2 regions of the Paenibacillus ihbetae genome follow, and region 2 is predicted to be linked to the other one. Evidence: predicted binding sites of a transcription regulator. Region 2 holds the regulator's gene; the other holds the start of a gene.
The links. The regulator CtsR, encoded in region 2, represses protease genes until heat stress. The targets are predictions, from matches to a motif close to ATGGTCAATAAAGGTCAAACA.
Positions count from the first base shown of each region.

Region 1 (8,159 bases), 950 kb from region 2:
AACGGTATGGTCCGGTGACGCTGCATTCATCGCGGAAGAAAATCCGGATGTGGCGTATGTGGTGCCGGAGGAGGGCGCAACGATCTTCTCGGATAACTATGCAATTCCGAAGGGCGCGAAGAACAAGGAGCTGGCGGAGAAGTTTATCAATTTCATGCTGGAACCAGAAGTCAGCGCGAAGAACTACGAATATATCGGATACAGCAACCCGAATACGAAAGCGATGGAATTCCACAGCGAGGACTATCGCAGCAACACCATGATCAACTTGACCGACGAGGAGCTGGGCCGCACGGAATGGCTCGACAACGTCGGAGAGGCGCTCCAGATCTATGATCGCTTGTGGACCGAGCTGAAGAGCGGACGATAGAGAATTGGTGCTTTAGTACCCTTTTTATAAGCCTTGCCCTTAGGGGCAGGGCTTTTTCTATTGCAATGGGGATCATGACGGAGGAGCAGCGGTCTATAAGATTTACACAGGATCCCGATTGTTTGAGAACCCTATGAAGTGGTAAGACACTATAGAGAGCTGCGGTTTGCAGATCGATCGGGTGAAGAAAGCAGCCCGTTCGTAGAGCTTGGCCGTACATGGGGATATAAGACTATAAGCTCATATTTTTCATGTAGTTCCTGCAGCATGGAATCAAAATTGTCATTCACTTGTTACCAAACGGGGGGCCGAATTTTTTATAATGAATGAGGGTAATAAACAACTAATGGAAACTTAAATTGGAAAAGGTGGAACTTATATGAATACCAAATTTCGTGTATGCGCATCAATTATTGCAACCGGCGTCCTGCTCGGAAGTCTTGGCTTGAACGGACAGGTCATCGATGCAAGCCCCTCGAAACCCTCTGTTTCCGCCAGCCACAACGTAGCGAAGAAGAATGAAGTGACATTGAAGTGGAACGGCAAGGCCCTGTCCCAGAAGGGAGTTCTTCTGCACGGAGTTACATACGTACCGGCAACCGTACTCCGGGATGCGGCGGGCTTGCCTCTGAAATATGATTCGAAGAACCGTACGTATACGCTGAACGCCGGCTATCATCAGCTAAGCGCCGTTGTGTACGACTCGAAGGAAATCGGCTTGTCGGTGAACGGATTATACGCCGGAGAGCCTGGGGGCCAGATCATCAACGGACGGCTCTATCTGCCGTTCAAGACGGTCAGCGAATACTTGGGGATCCAGGGACAATGGAGTCCGTCCTCGAAGACGCTAAGCTTGACCAAGCAGCAGGCTGATCTAACGATCAAATCGGAAACGCTGAGGAAGACGATCCTTGGCGTGGAAGCTGTCGTGAATTATCCGGTTGTCAGCGGCCTGGGTAACGAAGAAGCTCAAAGCCAAATCAACAGCGTATTGAAAAAGCATGCCGAGGGCGTGATCGCCCGGGCAGAGGAAAGCATCAAGGAGCTTCCCCCGGGTGGAGATAGCTTCCCTTACGCATTCGAGGGCAATTTTGTGGTCCACTACAACAAGGACGGCCTGCTGAGCGTGACGGCGCATGAATATTCCTATCTTGGCGGCGCGCACGGCATGACCTTCAAGAACAGCTTTACATTCTCCCTGAAGGACGGGAAGCAGCTGAAGCTTGGCGATTTCATTGACCTGAAGGGCAAGAAGAAGAAGCTCGACAACCGCGTCCTGAGCGAGTTGAAGAAGGGCGGAGGCTACCTTGGCGGATTCCAAGGAGTTCCGGGAGATGCGGAATTCTACTTGAAGGATAACGCCGTCGTCCTGTACTTCCAGCTCTATGAATACACGGCATATGCCTATGGCTTCCCTGAATTTGAATTGAAGCTGAAGGAATGGAAATAAGGATGTGAACCGCAGGTTTTGAAACCATGGGATAACTGAATCCTAGGGGACACGGGGCCTGTGATCGTTTGATACGCTGTGATGTAAAGATGCAACAATGTGCCGGAATACAAACAGAAATCCCTTGGATGGCAGCCTGAGGTTTAACTTCAGGCATCGCGACCAAGGGATTTTTGTATGCGTAGGGCATGGCGGCGGGTTCTGCATCACAGTTGGGTATAGCTAATGAGACGGATATGGGCTTCACATGCTCATGAACCAATTAGGAATCCATCCTGATGCGATCCGATAGAATCTCATGTTGCTTGTTCGGGAGCCCTCCGTCTGAAGCGGGAATGTCCAATTCCGTAACCAATAAGACCGGCTCCCCAACCAACGACCGCATGGATAAGCGGATAAACCGTCTCCTCCGAGTGACCGGTGTAGTGGACGAGCCCGTAAAGGGGGACGGCGTAGAGAAGGACGAATGGAACGAGAATGACGTAGAGCTTCAGCAAGTAGCCGACGACCATGAAGAACACGCCGACGAGCCAATAAGCCGAGAACCAGCGGGGGTAGTAAATCTGATTGGTATACCCCATCACAAAACCGGAGAACAGAAGCAGAAGGACAAGAACAATGGAGGCAATTCCATGAATTGCATGCGGATCGGCGCCGGAGACGGCACGCTCCAGGTTCATGATCAGAAACGGAAGATGGACAAGCACGAGCATGAAAACAAAGGATATTTTAGAGCCGATCATAAGGACCTCCCTGTATGTAGGAATCAACAATGCAATTATACCAGGAATAACCAGTGGGGTTGGTCACTATGTTCTATACAGACATAAGAAAAAAGGCATGCACCTTTACGTGTGCATGCCTTTTGCATGTATTGCTTCTTACAGTCCTTGCGAAGGCGTCTTCTCCAACACCTGGTCGACGAGGCCATAAGCTTTGGCTTCTTCGGCTGTCATGAAGTAGTCGCGGTCGGTATCCTTCTCGATTCGTTCCAGCGGTTGGCCGGTGCGCTCGGCAAGAATACGGTTAAGCTTGTCGCGCATCTTCAGAATGCGGCGTGCCCGGATTTCGATATCCGTTGCTTGACCTTGTGCGCCGCCAAGCGGCTGGTGAATCATGATTTCGCTGTTCGGCAGCGCGTAGCGCTTGCCCTTAGCGCCTGCATTCAGCAGGAATGCACCCATGGAGGCGGCCATGCCGACACAGATGGTCGAGACGTCCGGCTTGATGAATTGCATCGTATCGAATATTGCCATGCCCGCGGTGATCGAACCGCCAGGGCTATTGATGTAAAGGTGAATATCCTTCTCCGGATCCTCTGCCGACAAGAACAGCATTTGGGCAATGATGGAATTGGCGACCACGTCATTGACGTCGGAGCCGAGGAAGATTATGCGGTCTTTCAGCAATCTGGAATAGATGTCGTATGCCCGCTCGCCGCGGTTGCTTTGTTCAACGACCATAGGTATAAAACTCACGTGAAAAACCTCCTCATTAAGTGCATCACTAATAAATACTGTTACCGTATTACCCACATGATAAACAATTTTAATCAAAAAGTCAAAGATAGTCAAACTATTGGGTAAAAAAAAGAGCCGTCATGGGCACTTTCGGGTAAGTCTTATATGAGAAAATTCAAAGATGGCGCGCCCGCGAGGAATCGAACCTCGATCTCAGGCTCCGGAGGCCTACGTCATATCCATTGGACCACGGGCGCATATAAAAATCAGCAACGAAGATGATTATACCCTATCTAATTGAAAAACACAAGAGCGGATAAAACATTGTTTTGATATATAGAGAGGTTTCGATTTGGCCATAATGTATAAGAATGATGGTTGCAGAGAAATATACGTTCGGACACTTGCAACCTGCATCATTATTGGTTAGAATAGGGGTGGGACTTAAAAAGTTATCCCGGGACATTTTACGTCCAACCAATAGAAGAGCCGAGACGAAAGTTTGCAGGAGTGGAATGCATGCGTAACCTATTAGAAATACAAGAGCAGCTTCTGCCCGATTTGATGGACACCTTTAAACGAAGGTACACGATTCTCCATCAGATCAAGCTGTCCGGGCTGGTCGGCCGACGAACGCTGGCGTCATCCCTGTCGATGACGGAACGGGTTCTGCGGGCTGAAACCGATCTTCTGAAAGCACAGGGACTGATCGAGATTGAGACGCTCGGCATGCGGATCAGCCATGCGGGCCTGTGTCTGCTTGAAGAACTGGAGCCGCTCATGAAGGAATTGTTCGGGCTGGTCGAGCTTGAGGAGAAGATCAAGAAGGCCTACGGACTCCGCAAGGTTGTCGTCATTCCCGGTGACAGTGAATCCTCTCCGGAAGTGAAGCGCGAGCTCGGGCGTGCCGGAGCAAGAACACTGCTAAGCTTCGTCGAGAACGGCGATACGATCGCCGTCACGGGTGGATCCACGCTCGCCGAAGTCGCGGAGCAGATGTCACCGTTGACAGCAGGGCCTTTGAAAGGCACCTGGTTTGTGCCCGCACGCGGCGGTCTCGGAGAGAGCATGGAAATCCAGGCCAACACGATTGCTTCCAAGATGGCGAAGCGCGTGGGAGCCGAATATCGGTTGCTGCACGTCCCTGACCTCCTGAGCGAGGATGCCTATCAATCTCTAGTGCAGGATCTGCACATCCAGGAGATTGTGGATGTCATCCGACGTTCCCGGATCATCATCCACGGGATCGGTGACGCGATGGAAATGGCCAGAAGACGCAAGCTGGACGAGGAATCGATCCGCAGCCTCCAGCAGGATGGGGCGATTGCCGAATCCTTCGGATATTACTTCAGCAAGGAAGGCGCGGTTGTCCACAAGATGCTGACTCTCGGGCTCCGGCTGGAAGACATCATGCAGACGGAGACGATCATCGGTATTGCCGGCGGCCGAAGCAAAGCCAAAGCGATTCATGCCGTGCTGAAATTCGGGCACGAGGATATCCTCGTTACGGATGAGGCGGCGGCGCTGGAGGTGGAGAAGGAGATCGATGCGGCGGCATCGTAGCCTTACGGTCCAGGCAGCATGGCAGCATACAGGAGCAAGGCCTCGTTATTCTTTATCCCGTTGTCTTGATCGGCTTAACGGCCGGTCTTGAATATATTAATTTTACAAATATGGAGGGAACTACTCATGGTTAAAGTAGGTATTAACGGTTTTGGACGTATTGGACGCAACGTGTTCCGTGCTGCGCTGAATAACAGCGAAGTAGAAATCGTTGCAATCAACGATTTGACGGACGTAAGCACGCTGGCTCACCTTTTGAAATATGACACGACTCACGGAAGACTGAATGCAACCGTTGAAGCTAAAGAAGGCGCACTGGTTGTAAACGGCCGTGAAATCAAAGTATTTGCTGAGCGCAACCCTGAAGCATTGCCTTGGGCTGAGCACGGCGTAGAAATCGTTGTTGAGTCCACGGGGATCTTCACAGCGAAAGAGAAAGCTTCCGCTCACCTGAAAGGCGGCGCTAAGAAAGTTATTATCTCCGCTCCAGCTACGGACGAGGATATCACCATCGTTATGGGCGTTAACGAAGAGAAATACGATGCTGCTAACCACACCATCATCTCCAACGCTTCTTGCACAACCAACTGCTTGGCTCCATTCGCTAAAGTTCTCGACGAGAAGTTCGGCATCGTGAAAGGTATGATGACTACCGTTCACTCCTACACGAATGACCAGCAAGTGCTTGACCTTCCGCACAAAGATCTGCGTCGTGCTCGTGCAGCTGCAGAGAACATCATTCCTTCCACAACGGGTGCTGCTAAAGCGGTTAGCCTGGTTCTGCCGCAATTGAAAGGCAAGCTGAACGGTATGGCAATGCGCGTACCTACGAAGAACGTTTCCGTAACGGACCTCGTTGTTGAGCTGTCCAAGAACGTAACGCAAGAAGAAGTTAACGCAGCGCTGAAAGCAGCTGCTGAGGGCCCATTGAAAGGCATCCTGAACTACTCCGACGAGCCGCTCGTATCCAGCGACTACAATGGCGATCCTGCTTCTTCCACAATCGACGCGCTCTCCACAATGGTTGTTGGCGACAACATGGTTAAAGTTGTTTCCTGGTATGACAACGAGTGGGGCTATTCCAACCGTGTCGTTGACCTCGCTGCTTACATCGCAAGCAAAGGTCTGTAATTGATCCAGCCCATCAATCGAAGAGGAGTTCCGTTTACGGGCCTCCTCTTTGGTTCATGGTTTTACCTGTTTTCATGCCAGAGTACTGGGAAGTAACGAGAGAAGCCGGTTCTGGCGGGCGATTAGACAGAGAAACGAAAGCAGCGGCATGCTGCCCGGCGAGGAGAACATTTTGTTAGGAGGAACGTGGAGATGAACAAGAAAAGTGTGCGTGACGTAGAAGTAAGCGGCAAACGGGTGTTTGTCCGCGTCGATTTCAATGTACCGCTCGAAGATGGTAAAATTACAGACGACACTCGGATTCGCGAAACTTTGCCGACGATTCAATATTTGGTGGAGCGGGGCGCCAAGGTCATCCTGGCGAGCCACTTGGGCCGTCCAAAAGGCGAGGTTGTCGAATCGCTGCGTCTGAATCCTGCGAGCGAGCGTCTGTCCGAGCTGTTGGGCAAGCCGGTAGCGAAAGCGGACGAAGCTGTAGGGGAAGCGGTAAAAGCCCAGGTCGAAAAGCTGCAAAACGGCGACGTGCTTGTGCTTGAAAATGTTCGTTTTTATCCAGGTGAAGAGAAGAATGATCCGGAGCTGGCGAAGCAGTTCGCAGAGCTTGCCGATCTGTTCGTGAACGACGCGTTTGGCGCAGCACACCGTGCGCATGCATCTACTGAAGGTATTGCTCATCATCTTCCAGCCGTATCCGGCCTCTTGATGGAGAAGGAGCTGTCCGTTCTCGGCAAAGCCCTCTCGAATCCGGATCGTCCGTTCACGGCGATTATCGGCGGCTCGAAGGTTAAGGACAAAATCGATGTCATCGACAACCTGCTGAACATTGCCGACAACGTGATCATCGGCGGCGGACTGACGTATACCTTCCTGAAGGCGCAAGGGCATGAAATCGGCCAATCTCTACTTGACAAAGAGAAGCTGGATGCCGCGCTCGGATTCATCGAGAAAGCGAAGCAGCTCGGCAAGAATTTCTACCTGCCTGAGGATATCGTCGTTACCGACGAATTCAGCGCAAATGCCAACACCAAGGTTGTCAATATCGACGGAATTCCGGCGGATTGGGAAGGCATTGATATCGGACCGAAGACTCGCGCCAAATACGCTGAGGTCATTAAAAACTCCAAGCTGGTTGTATGGAACGGACCTATGGGCGTATTCGAAATCGAACCATTCAGCCATGGTACCCGTGCAGTGGCACAGGCATGTGCAGAAACGGAAGCCTACACGGTGATCGGCGGCGGGGATTCCGCAGCAGCTGCTGAGAAATTCGAACTCGCTGACAAAATGGACCATATTTCCACCGGCGGCGGTGCGTCTCTTGAGTTCATGGAAGGCAAAGCACTTCCTGGTGTTGTGGCACTGAACGATAAATAAAGATATAGATCAATGATTTTGGATAGCTAATGTGGAAGAAGCTTGAACCCCGGCTCACCGGGGGAATAAAGGAGTGAACTGTGTGAGAACACCTATCATAGCTGGCAACTGGAAAATGTTTAAGACGGTTCCAGAAGCAAAGGCTTTTTTCGAAGAGGTTAAAGGCAAAGCGGAAGTAGAAGGCGTGGAGAGCGTGATCTGCGCACCGTTTACGAATCTTCCGGCTTTGGTGGAAGCAGCCAAAGGAACGAACATCAAGATCGGCGCGCAAAACCTCCATTTTGAAGATAACGGCGCATTTACAGGCGAAATCAGCGGTTTGATGCTGAAAGACCTGGGCGTTGATTATGTCATTATCGGACATTCCGAGCGACGCCAATACTTTGCGGAAACCGATGAGATCGTGAACAAGAAGGTTCATGCGGCATTCCGTCACGGCTTGCTGCCGATCGTATGCGTAGGCGAGAAGCTGGAAGAGCGTGAAGCCGGCCAAACGAAAGATGTGTGCAAGGTACAGACCGAGGCCGCATTTGCAGGTCTTCCTGCAGACCAAGCGGTTCATGTTGTCATTGCTTACGAGCCAATCTGGGCTATCGGTACAGGCAAATCTTCCACGGCTGAGGATGCTAACGAAGTGATTGCCTATATCCGCGAGCTCGTTAAGGGCTTGTACGGTGAAAGTGTTGCAGCTCAAGTACGGATTCAGTACGGCGGCAGCGTGAAGCCTGAAAATGTAGCGGAGTATATGGGACAAAGCGACATCGACGGCGCGCTCGTCGGCGGTGCAAGTCTTCAGCCGGCTTCCTACATC
Region 1 is NZ_CP016809.1:2,989,447-2,997,605, reverse strand. Features, by position in the region: gene BBD41_RS13335 (ABC transporter substrate-binding protein) at 1-370, shown strand, start outside; gene BBD41_RS13330 (PdaC/SigV domain-containing protein) at 750-1,820, shown strand; gene BBD41_RS13325 (hypothetical protein) at 2,117-2,563, opposite strand; gene clpP (ATP-dependent Clp endopeptidase proteolytic subunit ClpP) at 2,702-3,298, opposite strand; tRNA gene BBD41_RS13315 (tRNA-Arg) at 3,463-3,537, opposite strand; gene BBD41_RS13310 (sugar-binding transcriptional regulator) at 3,800-4,843, shown strand; gene gap (type I glyceraldehyde-3-phosphate dehydrogenase) at 4,970-5,974, shown strand; gene BBD41_RS13300 (phosphoglycerate kinase) at 6,167-7,348, shown strand; gene tpiA (triose-phosphate isomerase) at 7,431-8,159, shown strand, end outside.
Region 1: the regulator CtsR is predicted to act here: its motif matches at 3,377-3,397, upstream of clpP (ATP-dependent Clp endopeptidase proteolytic subunit ClpP).

Region 2 (8,159 bases):
CTCCGAACGTCTTTTGCAGGAAGCCCGGCTGCGTCTTCACATTGAGCTCGTTCATCACCGAGCTGGCCGGACCTTCAAGCAATCCGAGATCCACACCGAGACGGACATCGGACAGCCGCTGCGCCGCTTCCTTGGAATCCATAACCGCCGCGTAGGACAGTATGCCGTAGGAGCGCATCACCCGGTCCGTAATCCGCAGCTTGGATTCATTAAGGAGACGCTGTCTGGCGTTCTTCTCATGCTCAATGATTTGCAGGGCGACACTGTGAAGATTCTCAATAATCTCGGCTTCGGTCTGGCCAAGCGTAATCTGGTTGGAGATCTGGAACAGATTCCCCACAGCTTCGCTGCCCTCGCCGTAAATGCCTCTAACGGTCAGACCGACCTGAGACACGGCCGAGAGGATCCGGTTGATCTGCTGAGTCATCACCAGCGCCGGCAGATGCATCATCACCGAGGCCCGGAGGCCGGTTCCGACGTTCGTCGGACAACTGGTCAGGAATCCCCGCTTGTCGTCAAAGGCATAATCGACATGCGCCTCGAAAATATCGTCCAGCGCCGTCGCCCGCTCCCAAGCTTCCCGGACCTGAAAGCCCGGGTATAAACACTGTATGCGCAAATGATCCTCTTCATTGATCATGATGCTGACGGATTCGTCCTCCGTCAAAATGACAGCGCCGTTTCGGGATTCATTGGCCAAATTGGGGCTGATCAGATGCTTCTCGACAAGGACCCGTTTATCCAAATCGTCGATATCGCTTAATTTGATCACATGCAGCTCTCCAAAATCGTTCAGCCGCTCCCTATCGTTGATGACGCTGATCAGGCGCTCTAGCACTTCGCTCGACTGCTGATTCGTCGCCAGCAGCGGGAAAGGAAGCTGCTGCAGATTGCGCGCCACCCTGACACGGGTGCTGATGACAATGTCGGAATCCTGACCATTCCCGCGCATCCATTCGCTCAGCGCCGTATCGGTAAACCGGTGATTAGACATCACGCATTCCTCCTAGCAAAAAAGTGCATCATCCTAAGTTCCTCATCCTTGAGCGATATTTCGCTCAAGCTCGCGGATCCGGTCCCGAATCTCGGCGGCCGTTTCAAACTCCTCCTGCACGATCCGGAACTGAAGCTCCTTCTTCAGCTCCTCAATCTTGCGCTTGAGCTGAATGACCCCGCCGGTCCGTTTCGGCACCTTGCCGACATGGGACGTGTTGCCATGCACTCGCTTGAACAGCGGATCCAGGCGGTCGGAGAAATATTTATAACACGAGCTGCAGCCGAAACGGCCAAGCTTGCTGAATTGGGAATACGTCATGCCGCATTCCTCGCAGCGCAGCGTCTGGGCCGGCTTAGCACCAGCATTCTGCCCCTTGCCGGAAGGATCCAGATCCAGGAGGCCTGACAGCAAACTGTGTATAGAAAAACCATTCGACGTCCCGGGAATCAATTCCCCTTTTTCACGGGCACAAGATTCACAAAAATGAAATTCGGTCTTCTCGCCATTCACGATTTTCGTAAAATGCAATGTCGCTGGTCGTTTACCACATTCCTGGCATATCATACTCCATGCCCTCCTTACACAGACTCACTTACCTAACAAAGCAATAAGCATGGCCTTCATGATTCTCGCACGGAGCTCATCCCGGTAAGGAAGCTTCACATTGAGGCAATCCCTCGAAATGGCGGCCCGCATCAAGCTGGCCTCTCGTTTGTTCAAGAACCTTGACTCCTCCAGCTGATAGATCAGCCCTTCCGCGACCGTCTGGTCAATCCGGCTGCCGATCGTATGATGCAGATGCTGATGGAGTGCGGAATGCTGGGGAAGCTCGATCCGCTGGATGCGGATATAACCGCCGCCTCCGCGCTTGCTCTCGACGAGAAAGCCCTTCTCCAGCGTAAACCTGGTGCTGATGACATAGTTGATCTGGGAAGGGACGCAGGAGAACTGCTCCGCCAGATCGTTCCGTTGAATTTCAACGGTTCCCTCCGGGCTTTCCTGCAAAATGCTCTTGAGGTATTGTTCGATAATATCAGAGATATTACGCATGGTCTGTTCATCCTCCACTGTTTGAAACGATAAGACGGATTGTGATCTTACACGTCCGCACAGAGTCATACCTTATACGTTAAATTTTAAACATAATCAAAATCAGCGAACCCTGCCCGTTGACTTTGACTTTCTTTGACTTTAATCTCATTATAGCATAATTTTTAAATTTGCCAAGGGGGGGCCCATAAAATTTCGCGCCGGACTGTTATTCGTAGTCTGCCCATTTTTTCTCACGCTTATAGCCACAGCCCCGCAGGAATTTTGCCGCTTCGATTGCCGTCCAAGCCTGCCCTTAACCGCACCTTCAACTGCAACACCCAAGCATGCTCTTTATCCCCACAACGCACGTCTGCAGCTCGTAGCCATAGAAAAAAGCAGCCTGATCCCGGTTCCCCGGCCATAAGGCTGCCCTTCCCTGACTTTATTCCTTTCGAACCTTCCCGCTGCGCCTTGTCTTTACGCGTCGTAGCTGATTAAATAATGCTGAAGCTCTGTATTGTAATAACCAATGCTGTATTCTATAATCGTCCCCGCACCGTCGAAAGAGGATCTGAGCCGTTTGAGGAGCGGCGTACCCGGGTTGACGCCAAGCAGACCCGCCATCTCTTCATCCGCTACGGCCGCCAGAAAACGGTCGCGGAAATTCTCCAGTGTAATCTGGCTTTCTTCGATCCGGTCATAAAGGGAAGGGAGCTCGCCAGGCCCGAAATCCCCGCCCATATCGACAAGCGGCGAAACATAATGCGTATAGTGAATGTAGGGCTGCCCGTCCAGCAGGTACAACCGCTCGATGCGAAGGCATTTTTCGCCGAATTTTTCATACATCTCGCTATCCGGCTCGTGAAACACCCATTCGGTCTTCAGATGGCGCTTCTGAATCTGATGCCCTTCCTCGACCAGAATCTCGGTAAACAGCTTGCCCTTGGAAAGCTTCGAGAACGAGGTGTTGCGGGTAACAATCGTCCCTACCCCGCTGCGTTTCTCGACATAGCCCTCCTGGTGAAGCTCCTGAATCGCATTGCGCACGGTCATTTTGCTGACGTTGAATTCCTGCTCCAGCTGCGGCTCGGAAGGAATATGGGTACCCAAAGGGTACACCCCATGCAGGATCCGGTCCTTGATGATCTTCTTGATCTGAAGATACAGCGGGCCGTTCTTACGCGTGATCGACATACGTTCGTTCACCTTACCTTTCCACATCCGACCTATGATCACCCATTGCTCGCAGAATGTCAAGCTCTCCTGCTGTCGGCGTATCTCCAGGTACCGTGTGGGCCAGCATGGCCGCCGCCGCCGCGAACTCTACCGTTTGCAGTGGATCAAATCCCTCCAGCAGGCCATGGATCACGCCGCTGGCATAAGCATCCCCCGCTCCGATCCGGTCATAGACGGAGAAGGTCAACGTTCTTGAAAAATGAAACGCTCCGTCCTTATACAAATACCCTTTCAGGGAATGGGTATTGTCTCCATTAATATGGCGATGGGTGCCGGCAAGTGCTGAAATGCCGTATGTCTCCGCTACCTTCGGGATCAGCTCCCCGAGCTGCTCCGCCCGGTCTTCCCGCTTCGTTTCCATCCCGAGAATATAAAGCGCATCCTTCTCATTCATGAAGACGATATCCGCAAGGGACAGCATCTCCATATAATGCGGCTTGGCAAAAGCATAGCCGTCCGCCCCCCACAGGGATGGCCGGTAGTTGCAATCGAACACCACCGTGCCGCCGTTAGCCTTCACTTCCCGCGCCAAGGCCTTCATCTGGCCCCGGACATTCTCGTTCATGGATAGCGTGATTCCGCAGAAGTGGATCACATCGATGCTCCGGGCAATCGCCGAAAAATCATACATCGCAGGGTCCGCCGTATTAAAGCTGCTTCCCAGCCGGTCCGTATAAGTGACCCGTCCCGGCCGAACGCCAAAGCCATTCTCCAAAAAATACATGCCGACGTACTTGCCGCCGCGGCTGATGAAGGACGTGCCGATCCCTAGCTTGCGAAGGTATGCCGTCGCCGCATCGCCGAGCGGATTATCCGGCAGCGTGCTGACCAGATAACCCGCATGCCCGAGCCTTCCGAGGGCCGAAGCGATATTAACGCCGGTCCCCGAGAAGGAATAGTTCAGGCTGCTCTCTTGCGCCAAGGAGGCATAGCCCGGCACCTGCAGCCGCATCATAACCTCGCCGAAAGCTGCAATTCTCTTAGGCATATTGATCAACCAGCGCTTTTAACGTCTGATGAAGCTCCTGCACATCGCTGACAATCGTATCGCCGCTCGCCGAATCGATGATCGAGGAGTATACATGCGGGATCACCTGGCGCACGCCGGCTTCCAGCGCGATCCGGACGATCGCTTCGAAATTGTCTTTGTCGATCCCGCCCGTCGGCTCGAGGGCGAAATCCTCTTCCGCACACGCCTTGGCCACTGCCCGGTATTCCTCTTCCAGCTTCAAGCCTTGCATCGGGAAGTATTTAAGCGCATTGCCGCCCATGTCGCGCACCAGGGCGATCGCCGCCTTCACGGGAATGATCGCTTTGTCCGTACCCGCTGCGCTCGCCGGCCCCGTCGAAATATTAACGTAGCCTGCTTGGCCGGACGGGGAAACAAGGCTGTTGATCCAGCCGTCCTGACCGTTTAGATTGGCGCGCGTCGCCCCGACTGCCGGGAACACCTGATTGATGTGAGTTCCCGGATAGCTTTTCACGATTTCCGCCACGACGGCCGCCTGGCGGTTGTCGCCTGCGCCCAGCCCGATCGACACGGCATCCTCAATCGCCGCGCCGTACTCCTTCATGGCGACAACTGCTTCCTGCGCGCTCGGGTAATTTTTCGAAAGGACGCCGACCAGGACATGCCCTTCCGCTGCTTCAAAGACGTCTTTGGCATTCTGGATGCTGCCTGCCAGCACATTTAATGCCGTGCGGTTTTTATATAATCGTCTCTCCATGTTCGACATGTTATTTACCCCCTGCAATCTGCTGAATTCTTGTTATGATGACCTGCAGGTCATCGCCGGCGAGCGAGCGTGGATCAATATCGAAATATCCCTGACGTACCCCGTAGTCCCGGGTATATACGGCGATCTCGCCTTCCCGAAGCTGATCATTCATCGCCTTGGCGCTGATGCCCGCTGCCTGCTCATCCACTTTAACCCGTCCGCGGAAAATTGCGCGGCCGGCCTCATCCTGCACGATGGCCACGTCGATGCCCGGCAGGCTGGACAGCGTCTTAAGCTCCTCCAGCGCTGCCTTCTCCTGCGCGCTCTTATCTTCCTTCACCATATACTCATCAAGTGCCTGAAGCAAGCCGAACGTTGTCTCCTTGCCGACCTTCATGCTCCGTCCGATGCCATGAAGCTGCGCTTTGACCCACTCGACGTATTGGCGTTTGCCGCCGACGATGCCGGAGGTCGGGCCTTCGATCGCTTTGGAGCCGCTGTAGATGGCCAGATCCCCGTATTTGACATACTTCTGGATATCCTCCTCCGCCGCCGCATCGACGATCAGCGGGATGCCGTGAGCGTTAGCGACTTCCGCCGCTTCCTCGACGGAAATCATATTTTTCTGAACACAGTGGTGCGACTTCACGTACAAAATTGCCGCGGTGCGCTCATTAATGGCTTCCTCAATATGCTCTTTGCGTCCTTCATTGGCATAGCCGACCTCTACCACCTTGCCGCCGCCCAGGTAAACCATCGTTTCGACCGGTGCCCCGTATTGAACGTTATGTCCTTTGAACAGGATGATCTCGTTCTTCGCAATCGGTTCTTGATGGAGTCGGTCGCTCCGTCTGCGCTGGCCCTCCGTCACGATCCCCGCTACCGACAACACGATGCCGCTTGATGCCGAGTTCACGACGACGGCGGCTTCGGAGCCGAGAATGCGGGCGATATAATCGCCTGCCTTGTCTACCAGGTCCGCTATTTCCACGTAGCTCTGACCGCCGATCCGCATGGCTTCCATGACGGTATCCGTTGGTGCCGACACTCCGAGTATGCTCATGCGGCCGCTGGCATTGACAACTCGCTTGAGTCCGTATTTAGCATGCAGTGAATGATCCATTAACTACCACTCCTTTAGGTTCGATATAACGGTCGGCAATGCGCGTCTCTCCCTCGGAATCGGTCAAGCTATGCGGCCCCTGCCGAACCGCAAACAATGTGAGGTGGGCCGGATCGCCCACATGAATTCGGCCGAGCTCCGGCCGTTTCAGCCAAGCCGCCGCCTTGACCGTGACGGCAGAGATGACTTCCTGCAGACTGTAGCCGAGATATAAAAATTTGGTCATCACGCTTGCCAAGCTGTATACGGGGCCATTGATCCGGTTCCCCCGGTAAATATCGGAGCTGATCGTTCCCGGCCCGATCCCATGATCTTTCGCGTATTCCGCCACCTGGAACGAGAAGCTCGCTGTGCCATGGCCGACATCCATATGAACGCCTCGCTCGATGGCACTGACCAGGGACGGGATCGGCTTGCCGTCCGGATCGAACAGATTATTCTTTTTACCGTTCAAATAATGGGTGACGATGTCCCCTTCCTGTAGCAGATCCAGCACCTCACTCACCGGTGGAGGCCCGGAACCGATATGCACCATAATCGGCAGCGAAGTCCGTCCCGACAATTCCCGCGCACGCCGGAGCGGCTCTACGCCGTTATCTTTTACAACGCTTTGGCTGATGCGCGCCTTCAGGCCCACGATAAAATCGGGATAGGCACGGGCCGCCTTCACCGCCTTCCCCTGATCGATCCACTCCAGCCTGGACAGCTCATCGATCCGTTGGAGGCCGATGCGGGAAATGTTCAGAAACGCGAACACATTCGTCTTCGAGCGGGCAACCTCAGCGGCCAAATCGCCAATATCGTCCGCTCCGCAGCTTCCTGCGTCCACGATCGTGGCCACGCCCTGCTTGACGCCGATCTCGTCGATGGCATCCCCGTAGGGCTCCAGCTTGGCAACCGCATGAACATGCATATCGATCCATCCGCTGGACACATACAGCCCCGTGCCGTCAAAACCGTCCTCACCCGCCGCCGTGTTGGCCTCGGCAAGCTCGGTGATGAACCCGTTCTCAATTACGATATCGAAGGGTTCTTCCTCGTGCACCGTTCTTACATTCCGCAGCACAAAACGCTGCTTCATTCTCATCACCCCTTCACATGGCAGAATTTCAGCTTTTTCTTGGGGCATCCACCTGCCAATGGCCTTGCGATAACAATTTATAGGTATAGCATAGCACAGATCATCGCATACGTGAATATAACGTTATAATGTTTAATCGAATGGTTGCTCCAAACTTTCATCCTACTAAGGTGAGGCTGCCTTATGGTATGGCAAAATAAAAAACAGAGGCTCTCCCAAAGCCATATGGATGACTTGTGGGACAGCCCCGCCGTTTCTCGGTTTATAAGGTATAGGTAAATGTGCCGCACTCGATCAAATCTCTCGCGTTCTTGCCGACGAACACCTTGAAATCTCCTTCTTCCACCTCATACTGCTTCTTGGCGGTGAAATACGAGAGCATTTCCGGCTCGATTACAAACTCCACCGTTGCTTTCTCTCCCGGGGCAAGATGGATTTTATGAAAGCCCTTCAGCTCAAGCAGCGGTCTCGACGTACTGCCCCATAAATCGCGAACATACATTTGAACGATTTCTTCGCCGGCGTAGTTCCCGGTATTCTGCACCGTCACCATCGCCTTCACGCTGCCGCCCGGCGTTAACGTATCGCCGATCAGCGCGGCGTCCGAATACGTATATTCGGTGTAGCTCAGTCCGTAACCGAACGGATAGAACGGCGCATTCGGAATGTCGAGATATTTGGAGAGGAAACGGAAGTCGTTATCCTCATGCCCTTTCGGTCTGCCGGTGTTCAAGCAGTTGTAGTACACCGGCACTTGCCCAACGGTATACGGAAAGCTCATCGTCAGCTTCGCCGAAGGATTCGCGTCCCCGAACAGCAGATCGGCGATTCCGTTTCCTCCCTCCGTTCCCGGGAACCACGCTTCCAGAATCGCGGGAACGTGCTCGTGGTACCACTTGAGCTCCAGCGGACGTCCATTGAAGAGAACAAGAACGGTAGGCTTGCCGAGCTTCAGCACCTCCTCGACCAGCT
Region 2 is NZ_CP016809.1:3,939,322-3,947,480, reverse strand. Features, by position in the region: gene BBD41_RS17350 (protein-arginine kinase McsB) at 1-994, opposite strand, end outside; gene BBD41_RS17345 (protein-arginine kinase activator protein McsA) at 1,037-1,561, opposite strand; gene BBD41_RS17340 (CtsR family transcriptional regulator) at 1,586-2,047, opposite strand; gene BBD41_RS17335 (GntR family transcriptional regulator) at 2,507-3,223, opposite strand; gene BBD41_RS17330 (sugar kinase) at 3,237-4,253, opposite strand; gene dagF (2-dehydro-3-deoxy-phosphogluconate aldolase) at 4,246-5,001, opposite strand; gene BBD41_RS17320 (DgaE family pyridoxal phosphate-dependent ammonia lyase) at 5,003-6,106, opposite strand; gene BBD41_RS17315 (amidohydrolase/deacetylase family metallohydrolase) at 6,084-7,187, opposite strand; gene BBD41_RS17310 (glycoside hydrolase family 3 N-terminal domain-containing protein) at 7,450-8,159, opposite strand, start outside.